4 regions of the Streptomyces sp. NPDC005070 genome follow, and region 3 is predicted to be linked to each of the others. Evidence: riboswitches for the same ligand, from Rfam matches in the RefSeq annotation. Region 3 holds a riboswitch; each other region holds the start of a gene.
The links. Region 3 has a riboswitch for cyclic di-AMP ahead of ACWEBX_RS22265 (transglycosylase family protein). Riboswitches for the same ligand answer to the same signal wherever they lie in the genome.

Region 1 (3,228 bases), on a different contig from region 3:
GAGATTGGGGCGGGTCCGTGCCCGGTGAGACGATCCCTCCTCACGGTCCAGTGCGAGGCGTGGACTAAGCGCCGGTAGGTGGAGGGGTGTCATGCGAGGTTCTGTGCGGATGTCCGCCGACGATGTGTCCCGGTCCGGGGAGACCGGCGCCTCCGTGGCGCTGCGGCCCCGCCGCGTTCCTCGTCCGGACGGGGAACCGGCGCGTGCGGCCGTACTCGTCCTTCATGGCGGCACCGCCGACAGCAAGGCCCCGTTGCGGCCGTGGAACCTGGCACGTGCCCGGATGCGGCCGTTCGTGCGCTCCGTGACACGGGCCCTGCCGGACGAGGACACGTTCGTCGGTCAGGTGCGCTACCGCCACCGGGGATGGAACGGCGTGGACGCCGACCCCGTCGCCGACGTTCTGCTGGCACTGGACGAACTCGCCGCTCTGGTGGGGGAGGTGCCGGTCGTGCTCGTGGGCCACTCGATGGGCGGGCGCGCCGCGCTGCGGGCCGCGGCCGCCCCACAGGTCCGGGCCGTGGTGGCACTGGCGCCTTGGTGCCCCGAGGGTGAGCCGGTGGCCCACCTCCGGGACAAACGCGTGATCGTGCTGCACGGGGACCGGGACCGGGTCACCGACCCCGTGGAGTCGTTCGCCCTCGTCCGTCGGGCCGCGGAGGCGGGTTCCTCCGCGAGCGCCGTGCGGGTCGAGGGCGGGGACCACGCGATGCTGCGCCGCGCGCGGACCTGGCATCGGGCCACGAGTACGACGGTCGCCGAACTGGTGACCAGGATCGGCGGTGGCCTCGACCCGCTCCCCGCCGAACGGCCGGGCGGAGAGCCCGGCGTTCTGTAGGGCGTGCGGGACGTCCTGGGGCCGCGGCCGTCAGGAGCCCGGTGTGTCGAGCCGGTCGTCGGGGTCGGGGGTGGGGGAGAAGGCGCGGCGCCTACCGGACGCCGGCCGTGCGGCGGACGAGGGAAGCGGGGCGCCCGTCGACGGATCCCAGCTCAGGATCCACTCGAAGTCGCGTTGCAGCCGACGTGCTTCGCTTCGCACGAGCGTCGGTATGTCACCGCGTTCGGAGATCAGTTGGGCATAGATCGGCGCTTCGTGCACGTGGGGATCCTCGACTCGCTCTCGTGGTCTGACGTGCTTCGACGGTACGGCCGGCAGATGGTCGCAGCGGTGATCCGGCCAGCTCGGCCAGAACCGGTCAAGGTGTGACGGAAGGGTGCCGTCGATGTCGAGCGACGTGCCAGGGAACGCCCGTTGCGTGCACACTTTCGACACATTCGAGTTGGCTCGACGTGTGACCCGCGGCTCGGGACCGGGCGCCGGCCTCGATCGTCCCAACGGCCGTGCTCAGCCACCTTTTCGCGTACGGCCCGTGTCCTCACGGTCGCGCTGCGGGATGGTGCGATGAAGGTCACGAAAATGTATCGGACATCTGGGACGTGGATCTTCACATCGGGTGCACACCATCGCTAAGTTGGCGACCAGGCCGCCCGACTCCCTCCGGCGAAGTTCGCCGGGCGGTGCGGCCTCCGCCGAGTCCTGCCTGTCCTCGTGGCAGCGGGAGCCGGGGACCCACCGAACCTGGGGTGAATCGGCCAACTGCCTTTCGGGGCAGGGACCGTAGGGCATACCTTCCGGAATCGTCCGCCCGAACCCGACAGCTAACCCGGTAGGCGGACGACGGAAGGAGCACCACTCCATGGCGCCGGAACGCACCCCGCCCAGCGGCGAAGAAGTCGCCCGACGACTCTCGTCCCTCTACGACCAGGCGGAGCTCGCCACCGGAAACTTCAACGGGACCCGCGCCCTGGCGAACTCCAGCCGCAGGCCGGGCCGACGGGGCGCCAGTCAGGGGAGCGGGGTTTCCGACGCCGCCCAGGAGGACCTGATGCGGCAGTGGTTCGACGGGGCGCGCTCCCGGTTCGGACCCTCGGCTCCGGCCGCACTCCCGGTGGACAGGCAGCAGGAGCGTGGCAGCGGAGGTGCTCGTCCGAAGGAGGCCGCGAAGGCGCCCAGGGGGTCCTCGTCGGACCTTCCGACGATCTACGAGCTGGAACAGATCGTGCGGCCGGTCGCCGAGTTGACGGCTGCCCCGATGCGAGAGCTGACCGCAGGTCCGGCTTCGGAGCCGGGCGCGCGCCCCGCGTTGGAGCTGACCGCCGGTCCGGCGGCCGCGCCCCCGGTCGGCGCACAGGCGGCACCGGGATCCGAGATGGCGGTCCGTGCGGGGCTCCGCGCGGGGGCCGCTCCGGCCGCGGCGTCGCAGCAGTCCTCGCCGCACGTCAAGAAGCAGAGCGCCCGGCGCAAGTTCGCCGTCGCGCGGGAGCTGATGGCGCGCCACATGGCACGGCAGGGCATGCCCGTGGCACAGGTGCCGGCCATCGAGTACCGCCCGGCGGCCCCGCAGACCGGTTCGTTCCCGTCGGTCGGTCAGACCGGTTCGTTCCCGATGGTCGGTCAGACGGGTTCGTTCCCGACGGTCGGGCAGACCGGTTCGTTCCCGACGGTCGGGCAGACGGGCTCGTTCCCGTCGGTCGGCCAGACCGGTACCTTCCCGTCGGTCGCTCAGCCCACCGCGTTTCCGGCGGCTCCGCAGACCGCCGCGTTCCCGTCCGCCGCTCAGACGGGCACCTTCCCGTCGGTCGCTCAGGCGCCCGCGTACCAGGCGGCGCCCCAGCCGACCCCGTACGAGGCGGCGCCCGGGGTCTTCGACACGGGCTCCATGCCCCAGGTGTACGAGTCGGCGCCCCCGGCCGCCCAGCCCCAGGCGGTCATCCTGCCCCGCGGGTACGAAGCGCCCGCACCGGCCCCCGAGTACACGTCGGTGCTCCTGCCCCTCGCGTACGAGAAGCCGACGCGTCCCAGCGGGTACCAGCCGGCCCCGATGCCCCCGATGAGCGAGCCGGTTCCCCAGCCTCCGGCGTACGAGGCCGCGCCGCGCGCGGCCGCCTATCCGCCGGCCCCGATGAGCGAGCCGTTGCCGCAGCCGCCCGCGTACGAGGCCGCGCCGCGTCCGGCCGCTTATCAGTCGGCCCCGATGCCCCCCGAGAACCAGCCGGCGCCCCCGCCGGCCGGCGACGCCTGGCGGCAGTCGTTGCGGCCGACCGGGAACCAGCAGGCGTGGCCCGCCGCTCCCGGGGCCGCCGGCGCGAACCCGGGGTTCGACATCGACAGCCTTGTCGCCGGTGCGGGAGCCGGCGCCGCCGCCCCGCCGGTCATCGGACACGACA
Region 2 (3,228 bases), on a different contig from region 3:
CCGGCCACCCCACCCCGGGAGAGACATCATGACCGAACCCACAGAACCCCGCCGGTCCATGGAGGACAAGTTCCCGCGCGCCCTCTGGGTGCGGCTGATCATCTACGTCGCCGTCGGCCACCTGTTCGCGGCCTTCATCTACCTGCTCTTCACGCTGGGCGCGCAGAACCAGTAGGGCCCCGGCCGGGGAGGGCGGCTCCGGCTCAGTCCAGGAGCCGCGCGCGCAGGCGCTCCCGGAGCTCCGGCGTGAGCCCCAGCCCCTGTTCCAGATAGGCCTCGACGCTGCCCCACTTCTCCTCGATCGTCTCGAAGGCGGCTGTCAGGTACTCGGCGCGCGCGTCGAACAGCGGGCTGAGCAGTTCCATGACCTCGGGGGAGTAGGCGCCGGCCGAGGAGCCGTTGCGGTGGACCTTGTAACGGCGGTGCGCGGCGTTCGACTCCAGGTAGTCGGTCACGATCGCCTCGCGCTCGACGCCGAGGGCCAGCAGGGTGACAGCGATGGACAGCCCGGCGCGGTCCTTGCCCGCCGCGCAGTGCATCAGCGCGGGCACGCTGTCGTCGGCCAGGGCGTGCAGCACCTGGGCGTGCTCGGCCGTGCGCTCGCTGATGATGGTGCGGTACGAGTTGATCATCCGGTTCGCGGCCTTGCCGTCGCCGAGGAGCCCGCGAAGCTGGTCGATGTCGCCGTCGCGGACCATCTTCCAGAACTCGCTGCCGTCCGCCGGGTCGCTCAGCGGGAGGTTCACGTTCAGTACGCCCGGCAGCTCGACGTCCGGGCCCTCCAGCTTCTGGTCCGCGGCGTTGCGGAAGTCGAAGATCGTGTGGAGACCCAGGGAGGCGAGGAACGCGGCGTCCTCCTCCGTGGCGTGCGCGAGGTGGCCGCTGCGGAACAGCCGCCCGTAGCGCACGCGCCGGCCGTCCGCGGCGGGCAGTCCGCCCACGTCGCGGAAGTTCCGCACTCCGCCGAGCTCGGGCTCGGTCGACGGGACCTGCTGCGTCACGGGGGCTCCTCCCATTCGGCCGCCGGCGTCACCGGGCTGGACTCGGCGCCGCTCGTCGGCAGTTGTACCGGCTTGCGCTGTCGACGATACGACATAGGTTCCTCGGGCAATGAGTTGTCCACAGGCGGCCTTCTCCCGTACTGAAAGCCCTGGAAGCGGCGCTCCACAGTCGCTGGATCGAACGCCAGTTCGATGCGCGTGCGGGGCCGGCCGTCGGGTCGGTCACGTCCTTCGCGCCGCGCGGGACTCGCGGGGCAATTGAGGTGAAATGCGGCATTGCGAGTGTGCCGTTTTGTGCGCCGCCTCGCATAGAGGTCCGGATGTACTGGATATCCGTCGACGTCGCATCTGACCGTTCTGTCCGAATAAGCGCCTTCGTTACAACTGGCCCTGGAATAGGGCGCCCTGGGGCGAGTCGCGTGAGGAGCGTCATATTCGTGACGATGCGTTGCCGTCCTCATTTCTCAACCCGCGAGGTTTTACGGGTGGGTTGAGAGGTCCGGAAGATCGTCACTCCACGGAGGGTGACGGCGATTTCCGCATGGATCAAGAAAGACGAGCGCACAGAAACCGCCCATAGTTGTCGACGCGCTCTCATCTCGCTTACGTTCTGCCTCAATCCGGACGGACGCCCAATCCTGCCGCCGCCCGGAATCCGCACACTCACCCGTACACGGCAGGAGCGGGGGACCCACAGGTTCCGTGCCTGGTCCGGTCTCCGGAACAGGCTAGGGGTACAGCCGCACAGCAGCGGCCGGGCATCTCCAGCCCGCACCCGACAGCTCACCCCGCAGGCGCCGGAGAGGAATTCGTCATGCCCGCGAAGGGTAAGCACCGCCGTCCCAAGTCCCTCCGTTTCACCCGCTCGATAGCCGTGGCCGGAACCGGTGGCGCCGCACTCGCGCTGCCCCTGATGGGAGCCACGGGCGCCCAGGCCGCGACCCCGGCCACCCCTGTCGCGCAGCATGTCGAGAAGGCCGCGACCGCCGCCCCCGCCGAGAAGTCCGCCAAGTCCGCCACGGTCAAGACGTACGCGGTGAAGCGCGGCGACTACCTCTCGAAGATCGCCGACGAGCAGAACGTCGGCGGCGGCTGGAAGAAGATCTACGCGGACAACCGCTCCGCGATCGGCAGCGACCCGTCGCTGATCCACCCCGGTCTGAAGCTGTCGCTCGGCAAGAAGGCCGCCTCCGCCGCCCACTCGGCGACGCAGTCGGCCACGCGGACGGCCACCGCGGCGAAGTCCGCGCAGGCGACCCCGGCCGCCGACACGGCCCCGTCCGCCACGGCTTCCACCAACAGCTCCTCCGGCTACACCCTGCCGGTCGACAGCAGCAGCATCGGCACCGGTTACAAGGTGGCGGGCAGCATGTGGTCCAGCGGCTACCACACGGGCGTGGACTTCGTGGTCCCGACCGGCACCACGCTCAAGTCCATCGCGGCGGGCACCGTCGTCTCCGCGGGCTGGGGCGGCGCCTACGGCAACCAGGTCGTCATCCAGCACGCCGACGGCAAGTACTCCCAGTACGCCCACATGTCGTCGCTGTCCGTCTCGGCCGGGCAGACCGTGACCGAGGGGCAGCAGATAGGCCTCTCCGGCGCGACCGGCAACGTGACCGGACCGCACCTGCACTTCGAGATCCGCACCACGCCGGACTACGGCTCCGACATCGACCCGGTCGCGTACCTGCGCTCGCACGGTGTCGCCGTGGGCTGACGCCCCTCCTCCTCCTGCTCCTGACGGTCAGGAAGATCTCCGAAGGCCGGACCCCATGATCCCCTGGGTCCGGCCTTCGGTGTTCCCGTGACGCGACCTCGGGGCGATCGCTGCCTCAACATCCTTGACGCGGGCCTTATTCCAGAGTTGACCAATGCTTGGCGAGTGGCTTATCTCACCGCCCGTCAACCCCTCCCTACGGTCGCGTAGCTCACATCAAAAGGTGAATCATGCTTGATGTGGCAGACGATTCGAAGAGTGACAACAGATCAGTGATCGGGTCGTACGTGGCGGTGGGGGACAGCTTCACCGAGGGCGTCGGCGACCCTGGGCCCGATGGAGCCTTCGTCGGCTGGGCCGACCGGTTCGCGGTACTTCTCGCGGACCGCAGGCCCGAAGGCGATTTCGACTACACCAATCTCGCCGTGCGCGGCAAACTGCTCGACCAGATCGTCGAGTCCCAGCTCCAGAGGGCGAAGGAACTCGCTCCGGACCTGGTCTCGTTCTGCG
Region 3 (3,228 bases):
CTCCCCGCTGTCGCTCGAAAGGCTCTCGCATGCTCTCCGGGAACGGCCGTCACCGTCGCCCTCGCCAGGCCCCGGCTCTCATCGTCGCCGCAGGGGTGACGGGATCGGCGATCGTCATCCCGTTGCTCGCCGCGGCGAGCGCGAACGCGGCCGACGGGACCACCTGGGACCGGGTGGCACAGTGCGAGAGCGGTGGCGCGTGGAGCGCCAACGAAGGAAACGGGTACTACGGCGGCCTCCAGCTCGACCAGGACAACTGGGAGGCGCACGGCGGCCTCGAGTACGCCCCGACGGCCGACCAGGCCAGCCGCTCGCAGCAGATAGCCGTCGCCGAGAAGGTGCTCGCCGACACGGGCCTCGCGGCCTGGCCGACGTGCGGGCCGCTCTCGGGTCTCAGCAAGAGCTCCGCCGGGGTCAGCGTCGACACGGGCGTGGCCGGCGACTCGTCGAGCACCGGCAACGACTCCGGTTCGTACATTTCGTCCGGTCTGGCAACTTCGCCCAGCTCGTCCCCTTCGAGCGATTCGTCCGGTTCGAGCGAGTCCTCCGACGCGGCCGGCAGCACCGCCACGCCCAGCGCCTCGCAGAGCTCCGACAGCGCGGCCGCCGCGACCGGCAAGGGTGATGAATCGCCCAAGTCGGGACAGAAGGAAGCCTCTTCGACCCCCTCCACCTCGTCGAGTTCCGGCACCGGGCGACACCGCGGCGGGGACGCGGCGGAGAGCACGGCCGACAGCCGGACCGACGGCTCCGCGGGGCGTCATGCCGCGAGCTCCGAGACCGACGCCGCCGACACCGAGTACGTCGCAGAGGTCATCGGGAACCTCTGGAGCATTTCCGACGCCCTTGGCCTCGAAGGCGGATGGGGCGATCTGCCCCAGGTGGACACGGGGGCGGCCGACAGCGATCCCGGCCTCGTCATTCCTGGTCAGAGCGTCGCGGACACGGCCGAAACGGTGCAGAAGTAGGGGGAGTTCGCGTCACGGTTCGCCGTGGAATGTCCTATTTGGCGCAAGTGAGAGATGGGTCTCAGAAGCCCTGATCGTCTTTGAAATTCCGCCAATCGACTGCTTACGGTCGTGACCGCTCGCCACAGCGGGCTCCGACGGTCGCAACGCCGAATCCTGCCAACGGCCGTACGGGAACAGTCGTCGCGTCATGCGCCGTAGGCAGGAGCGGGGGACCCAAGGTAAGCGCCGGGTCCGGGAGTCGAGAGACACCCGGGAACGGCTTGGGGTGAAGCCGCGTGCCGGACGTCCTGGAGACAGGGCCGAGGGCATGCGGCCGGGCAACTCATTCGGCCCGAACCCGACAGCTCACCTCGCAGGCGTCGGTGAGGGGATCTCTCCATGCTGTTCTCCGGCAAGGGCAAGCACCGCCGCCCGAACAAGGCCACCCGTGTCGCCACGCTCGCCGGTGTCACCGGCGTCGCCATCGCCGCCCCGCTGATGGCGGCCGGCAACGCCTCCGCCGCCACCACCTCCGAGTGGGACACCGTCGCCCAGTGCGAGTCCGGCGGCAACTGGTCCATCAACACCGGCAACGGCTACTACGGCGGCCTCCAGTTCTCGTCCTCCACCTGGGCCGCGTACGGCGGCACCGCCTACGCCTCGACCGCCGACCAGGCCTCGAAGGCGCAGCAGATCGCCATCGGCGAGAAGGTCCTCGCCGCTCAGGGCAAGGGCGCCTGGCCGACCTGCGGCACCGGCCTGTCGAGCACCCCGAACGACGGCGGCTCGGCCCCGGCGGCCCCGTCGGCGCCCTCCTCGTCGAGCGCCTCGCAGCAGAGCGCCCCGGCCACCCGTACGACGGAGCAGCCCGCCTCCCGTTCCGCGGAGCGCCCCGCCGCACAGAAGACCGTCACCACCCCGGCCGGCAAGAAGGTCAAGAAGGGCGACGGCGAGTACAAGGTCGTCAAGGGTGACACCCTCAGCTCGATCGCCGAGAAGAAGCACGTCAAGGGCGGCTGGCAGAAGCTGTTCAAGCTGAACAAGGGCATCGTCGCCGACGCCGACTTCATCTACCCGGGCCAGCAGCTCCACCTGCGCTGAGCAGCGCGGCACGCCGGTTGACCCGGCCGCTTTCGGCGGAGGGCGGCCGTGATTCCGGCACCGCGCCGCGACGCCCCAGGCAATGCCCCCTCGTGGGATCTCCGCACGCACCGGAGACCCGCCGAGGTCCCCCGTCCCCACGGGTTCCCCGCTCCGGCACGTGTTCCCCCGCACGTGTCGGAGCGGGGTTTTTTATTCCTTTTTTTGTTCCGTTCAGGAACAATATGTAGGCTCAGTCCGCTCAAGGGGTGGTCGATCGCTGGCCGATCCCCCTGAGCCGGTTAGGCTCATCCCGCGGGGCTGCCGAGCCCCGCGTACCCGCGTCACATCCCATAAGGAGATGCTCGTGCCGTCCATCGACGTCGTCGTAGCCCGGGAAATCCTGGACTCCCGAGGCAACCCCACGGTCGAGGTCGAGGTCGGCCTCGACGACGGCAGCACGGGTCGTGCCGCCGTTCCGTCCGGCGCCTCCACCGGAGCGTTCGAGGCCATCGAGCTTCGCGACGGTGACCCGAACCGCTACCAGGGCAAGGGTGTCGAGAAGGCCGTCCTCGCCGTCATCGAGCAGATCGGCCCGGAGCTCGTCGGCTACGACGCCACCGAGCAGCGCCTGATCGACCAGGCGATGTTCGACCTGGACGCCACCGACAACAAGGGCTCGCTCGGCGCCAACGCCATCCTCGGCGTCTCGCTCGCCGTCGCGCACGCCGCCTCCGAGGCGTCCGACCTGCCGCTCTTCCGTTACCTGGGCGGACCGAACGCGCACCTGCTGCCCGTTCCGATGATGAACATCCTGAACGGCGGCTCGCACGCCGACTCCAACGTGGACATCCAGGAGTTCATGATCGCCCCGATCGGCGCGGAGTCCTTCTCCGAGGCCCTGCGCTGGGGCGCCGAGGTCTACCACACCCTCAAGAAGGTGCTGAAGACCAAGGGCCTGTCCACCGGCCTCGGCGACGAGGGCGGCTTCGCCCCGAACCTCGAGTCCAACCGCGCCGCCCTCGACCTCATCCTCGAGGCCGTCAAGGAGGCCGGTTACATCCCCGGCGAGCAGATCGCCCTCGCCCTCGACGTCGCCGCCTCCGAGTTCTACAAGGACGGCAAGTACCTCTTCGAGGGCAAGGAGCGCTCCGCCGCCGAGATGACCGAGTACTACGCCGAGCTCGTCGCGGCGTAC
Region 4 (3,228 bases), on a different contig from region 3:
CTCGCCCGGTTCGCCGAGGAGGGCCCCACGGCCGGGGAAATGGAGCGCGCCCAGGCCCAGTTGGAGCGCGAGTGGCTCGACCGGCTCGGTACCGTCGCCGGCCGCGCCGACGAATTGTGCCGGTACGCCGTCCTGTTCGGCGACCCGCAGCTCGCTCTGACCGCCGTACAGCGCGTCCTCGACGTCACGGCGGAGGAGGTCCAGGAGGCCGCCAAGGCCCGTCTGCGCCCCGACAACCGCGCGGTGCTCGTCTACGAACCGACCACAGCCGAAGCCGCCGACGCGGCCGGCTCCGCCGACGAGACCGACGAGGAGGCGGCGAAGTGACCGAGCTCGCCACCATGGACTTCCACCCACAGCCCCAGGCAGGACAGCCGAAGCCGTGGGCGTTCCCCGCCCCCGAGCGCGGCACCCTGGACAACGGTCTGACCGTGCTGCGCTGCCACCGCCCCGGTCAGCAGGTCGTCGCCGTCGAGGTGATCCTCGCCGCGCCGCTGGACGCCGAGCCGGCGGGCCTGGACGGCATCGCCACGATCATGGCGCGCGCCTTCTCCGAGGGCACCGACAAGCACTCTGCCGAGGACTTCGCCGCCGAACTGGAGCGTTGCGGCGCCACGCTCGACGCGCACGCCGACCACCCCGGCGTACGCCTGTCCCTCGAAGTGCCCGTCTCGCGCCTGGCCAAGGCCCTCGGCCTGCTCGCCGACGCCCTGCGGGCCCCCGCGTTCGCGGACAGCGAGGTCGAGCGGCTGGTGACCAACCGGCTGGACGAGATCCCGCACGAGACGGCCAACCCCGCCCGTCGTGCCGCCAAGGAGCTCTCCAAGGAACTGTTCCCGGCGAGCGCGCGCATGTCGCGCCCCCGCCAGGGCACCGAGGAGACGGTCCAGAACATCGACGCGTCGGGCGTTCGCGCCTTCTACGAGAAGCACGTACGCCCCGCCACGGCCACCGCGGTCGTCGTCGGTGACCTGACCGATGTCGATCTCGACGAACTGCTCGCCGACACGCTCGGCTCCTGGACCGGCTCCTCCGCCGAACCGCGTCTGGTGCCGCCGGTGAGCGCCGACGACACCGGCCGCGTGATCATCGTCGACCGCCCCGGAGCCGTCCAGACGCAGCTCCTCATCGGCCGTGTCGGTGCCGACCGGCACGACCGCGTGTGGCCCGCCCAGGTCCTCGGCACCTACTGCCTCGGCGGCACCCTCACCTCGCGCCTGGACCGCGTCCTGCGCGAGGAGAAGGGCTACACCTACGGCGTACGGGCGTTCGGGCAGGTCCTCCGCTCCGCGCCGGACGGCACGGGCGCCGCGATGCTCGCCATCAGCGGTTCTGTGGACACTCCCAACACCGGCCCGGCGCTCGACGACCTGTGGAAGGTGCTGCGCACCCTCGCGGCCGAAGGCCTGACCGACACCGAGCGCGATGTCGCCGTGCAGAACCTGGTGGGTGTCGCGCCCCTCAAGTTCGAGACGGCGGCGGCCGTCGCGAGCACGCTCGCGGACCAGGTCGAGCAGCACCTGCCGGACGACTACCAGGCGACGCTCTACCGGCAACTGGCGGCCACCGGCACCGTGGAGGCCACCGCGGCGGCCGTGAGCGCCTTCCCGACGGACCGTCTGGTGACCGTCCTGGTCGGCGACGCGGCACAGATCGCGGACCCGATGAGGGCCCTCGAAATCGGTGAAGTCACCGTGGTGGCAGCCGAGTAGAACCGTGCGACGGAAGAGGGCCCTGACGGCTGAAGAGCCGTCAGGGCCCTTCCCTTTCCGGACATCGGTCCCAAGATGTCCGTATTCGTACGGCGGTTGCCCTTCTGCCCTGTGGGATGCGTTACAAAAATCGTGATCCGTTTGTTGTTCGAAAGACACCGCGTTTAGCGTCGGTGCGGCTGTTCGTCACGCAGTGCGCCGCGCCCGCGGCACCGGACAGTCATCGCCGAGTCCCCGTGACGTGAGTCAGGGGAGCCGGGGACCCACGCAGTCCCTGGGGTGAATCGGACGCCCTCTTCGGAGGGAGCCCGTAGGAGACCTTCCTGCTCCGAACCCGTCAGCTAACCCGGTAGGCGAGAGGGAAGGAAAGGACCAGCCCCTACATGGCGTTCACCTGTGGCACCGGCAAGCATCGTCGTACGAGCAGCCGGGTGCACAGCACCACCACGACCGCCGTCGGGGTCGCGGCGCTCACCACCACCGGCGTGATCGGAACCCTGGCCGCCCCCGCGTTCGCCGCGGAAGCCTCCGTCGAGCAGACCGGGCTCACCCAGGCCGTCACCCTCAACGACACGGTCGCCGACCAGATCGACGCCCAGGCCTTCGCGCAGCAGCGCGCCGCCGACGAAGCCGCAGCGCGCAAGCAGGCCGAGCAGACCGCCCGCAAGCAGGCCGCCGAGCAGGCCTCGAAGCTCCGCGAGGCCAAGGAGCGCGCCGCCCGCGAGGCCGAGCGCAAGCGCCTGAACACGTTCGTCATGCCGATCACCGGTTCGTACGTCTCCACCGGCTACCAGGCCAGCAGCGCCCTCTGGTCCTCCGGCAGCCACACCGGCGTCGACTTCCACGCCTCCTCCGGCACCTCGGTCCACGCCGTCGGATCCGGCACGGTCGTCACGGCCGGCTGGGGCGGCGCCTACGGCAATCAAGTCGTGGTCAAGATGCACGACGGCACGTACACCATGTTCGGCCACCTGTCGTCCATCGGGGTGTCCGTGGGGCAGGCCGTCACTCCGGGGCAGCAGATCGGCCTCTCCGGGGACACCGGCAACACCACGGGACCGCACCTCCACTTCGAGGCGCGTACGACCGCGGAGTACGGCTCGGACATCGACCCGGTCGCCTACCTGCGCTCGCACGGCGTCAACGTCTGACGACCGCTTCGCGGCTTCCCACCGCTTTTGATGCCCCGGCTCACCGAGTCGGGGCATCGTCGTTTCCGGACGCCGTCTGTCCAAAAAATATCCATGGATTCAGGCCCGCCATCGGAAATTCAGGCTTCCTGCAATAGAGTCACTGAACAAGCGTCAATCGACGGCGTTTCACGGGGATTAAAGCGGAGGTCGGTCATGCGTATTCCGGCACACTCGGTGTGCACGGCGATCCGTGACGACATCGTCGCGGGTGTCTACGAGCGCGGCGGCCGGCTCACCGAGGAACTGCTCGCACGCCGCTACGGCGTCTCGCGCGTCCCCGTGCGCGAGGCGCTGCGCACGCTGGAGGCGGAGGGCTTCGTGGT

Region 1: linked by a shared signal. The riboswitch ahead of ACWEBX_RS05375 (NlpC/P60 family protein) and the one ahead of ACWEBX_RS22265 (transglycosylase family protein) in region 3 are both predicted to bind cyclic di-AMP.
Region 2: linked by a shared signal. The riboswitch ahead of ACWEBX_RS23965 (M23 family metallopeptidase) and the one ahead of ACWEBX_RS22265 (transglycosylase family protein) in region 3 are both predicted to bind cyclic di-AMP.
Region 4: linked by a shared signal. The riboswitch ahead of ACWEBX_RS03715 (M23 family metallopeptidase) and the one ahead of ACWEBX_RS22265 (transglycosylase family protein) in region 3 are both predicted to bind cyclic di-AMP.

The regions. Positions count from the first base shown of each region.
Region 1 is NZ_JBSFZS010000009.1:58,441-61,668, reverse strand. Features, by position in the region: gene ACWEBX_RS05385 (alpha/beta fold hydrolase) at 92-838, shown strand; gene ACWEBX_RS05380 (hypothetical protein) at 869-1,099, opposite strand; cyclic di-AMP (ydaO/yuaA leader) riboswitch at 1,519-1,690, shown strand; gene ACWEBX_RS05375 (NlpC/P60 family protein) at 1,698-3,228, shown strand, end outside.
Region 2 is NZ_JBSFZS010000074.1:11,677-14,904, reverse strand. Features, by position in the region: gene ACWEBX_RS23980 (helix-turn-helix domain-containing protein) at 1-32, shown strand, start outside; gene ACWEBX_RS23975 (DUF6126 family protein) at 59-175, shown strand; gene ACWEBX_RS23970 (tyrosine-protein phosphatase) at 204-1,001, opposite strand; cyclic di-AMP (ydaO/yuaA leader) riboswitch at 1,656-1,811, shown strand; gene ACWEBX_RS23965 (M23 family metallopeptidase) at 1,816-2,718, shown strand; gene ACWEBX_RS23960 (SGNH/GDSL hydrolase family protein) at 2,991-3,228, shown strand, end outside.
Region 3 is NZ_JBSFZS010000065.1:30,458-33,685, forward strand. Features, by position in the region: gene ACWEBX_RS22260 (transglycosylase family protein) at 30-968, shown strand; cyclic di-AMP (ydaO/yuaA leader) riboswitch at 1,152-1,345, shown strand; gene ACWEBX_RS22265 (transglycosylase family protein) at 1,350-2,051, shown strand; gene eno (phosphopyruvate hydratase) at 2,392-3,228, shown strand, end outside.
Region 4 is NZ_JBSFZS010000006.1:9,006-12,233, reverse strand. Features, by position in the region: gene ACWEBX_RS03725 (M16 family metallopeptidase) at 1-327, shown strand, start outside; gene ACWEBX_RS03720 (M16 family metallopeptidase) at 324-1,712, shown strand; cyclic di-AMP (ydaO/yuaA leader) riboswitch at 1,927-2,083, shown strand; gene ACWEBX_RS03715 (M23 family metallopeptidase) at 2,096-2,863, shown strand; gene ACWEBX_RS03710 (GntR family transcriptional regulator) at 3,059-3,228, shown strand, end outside.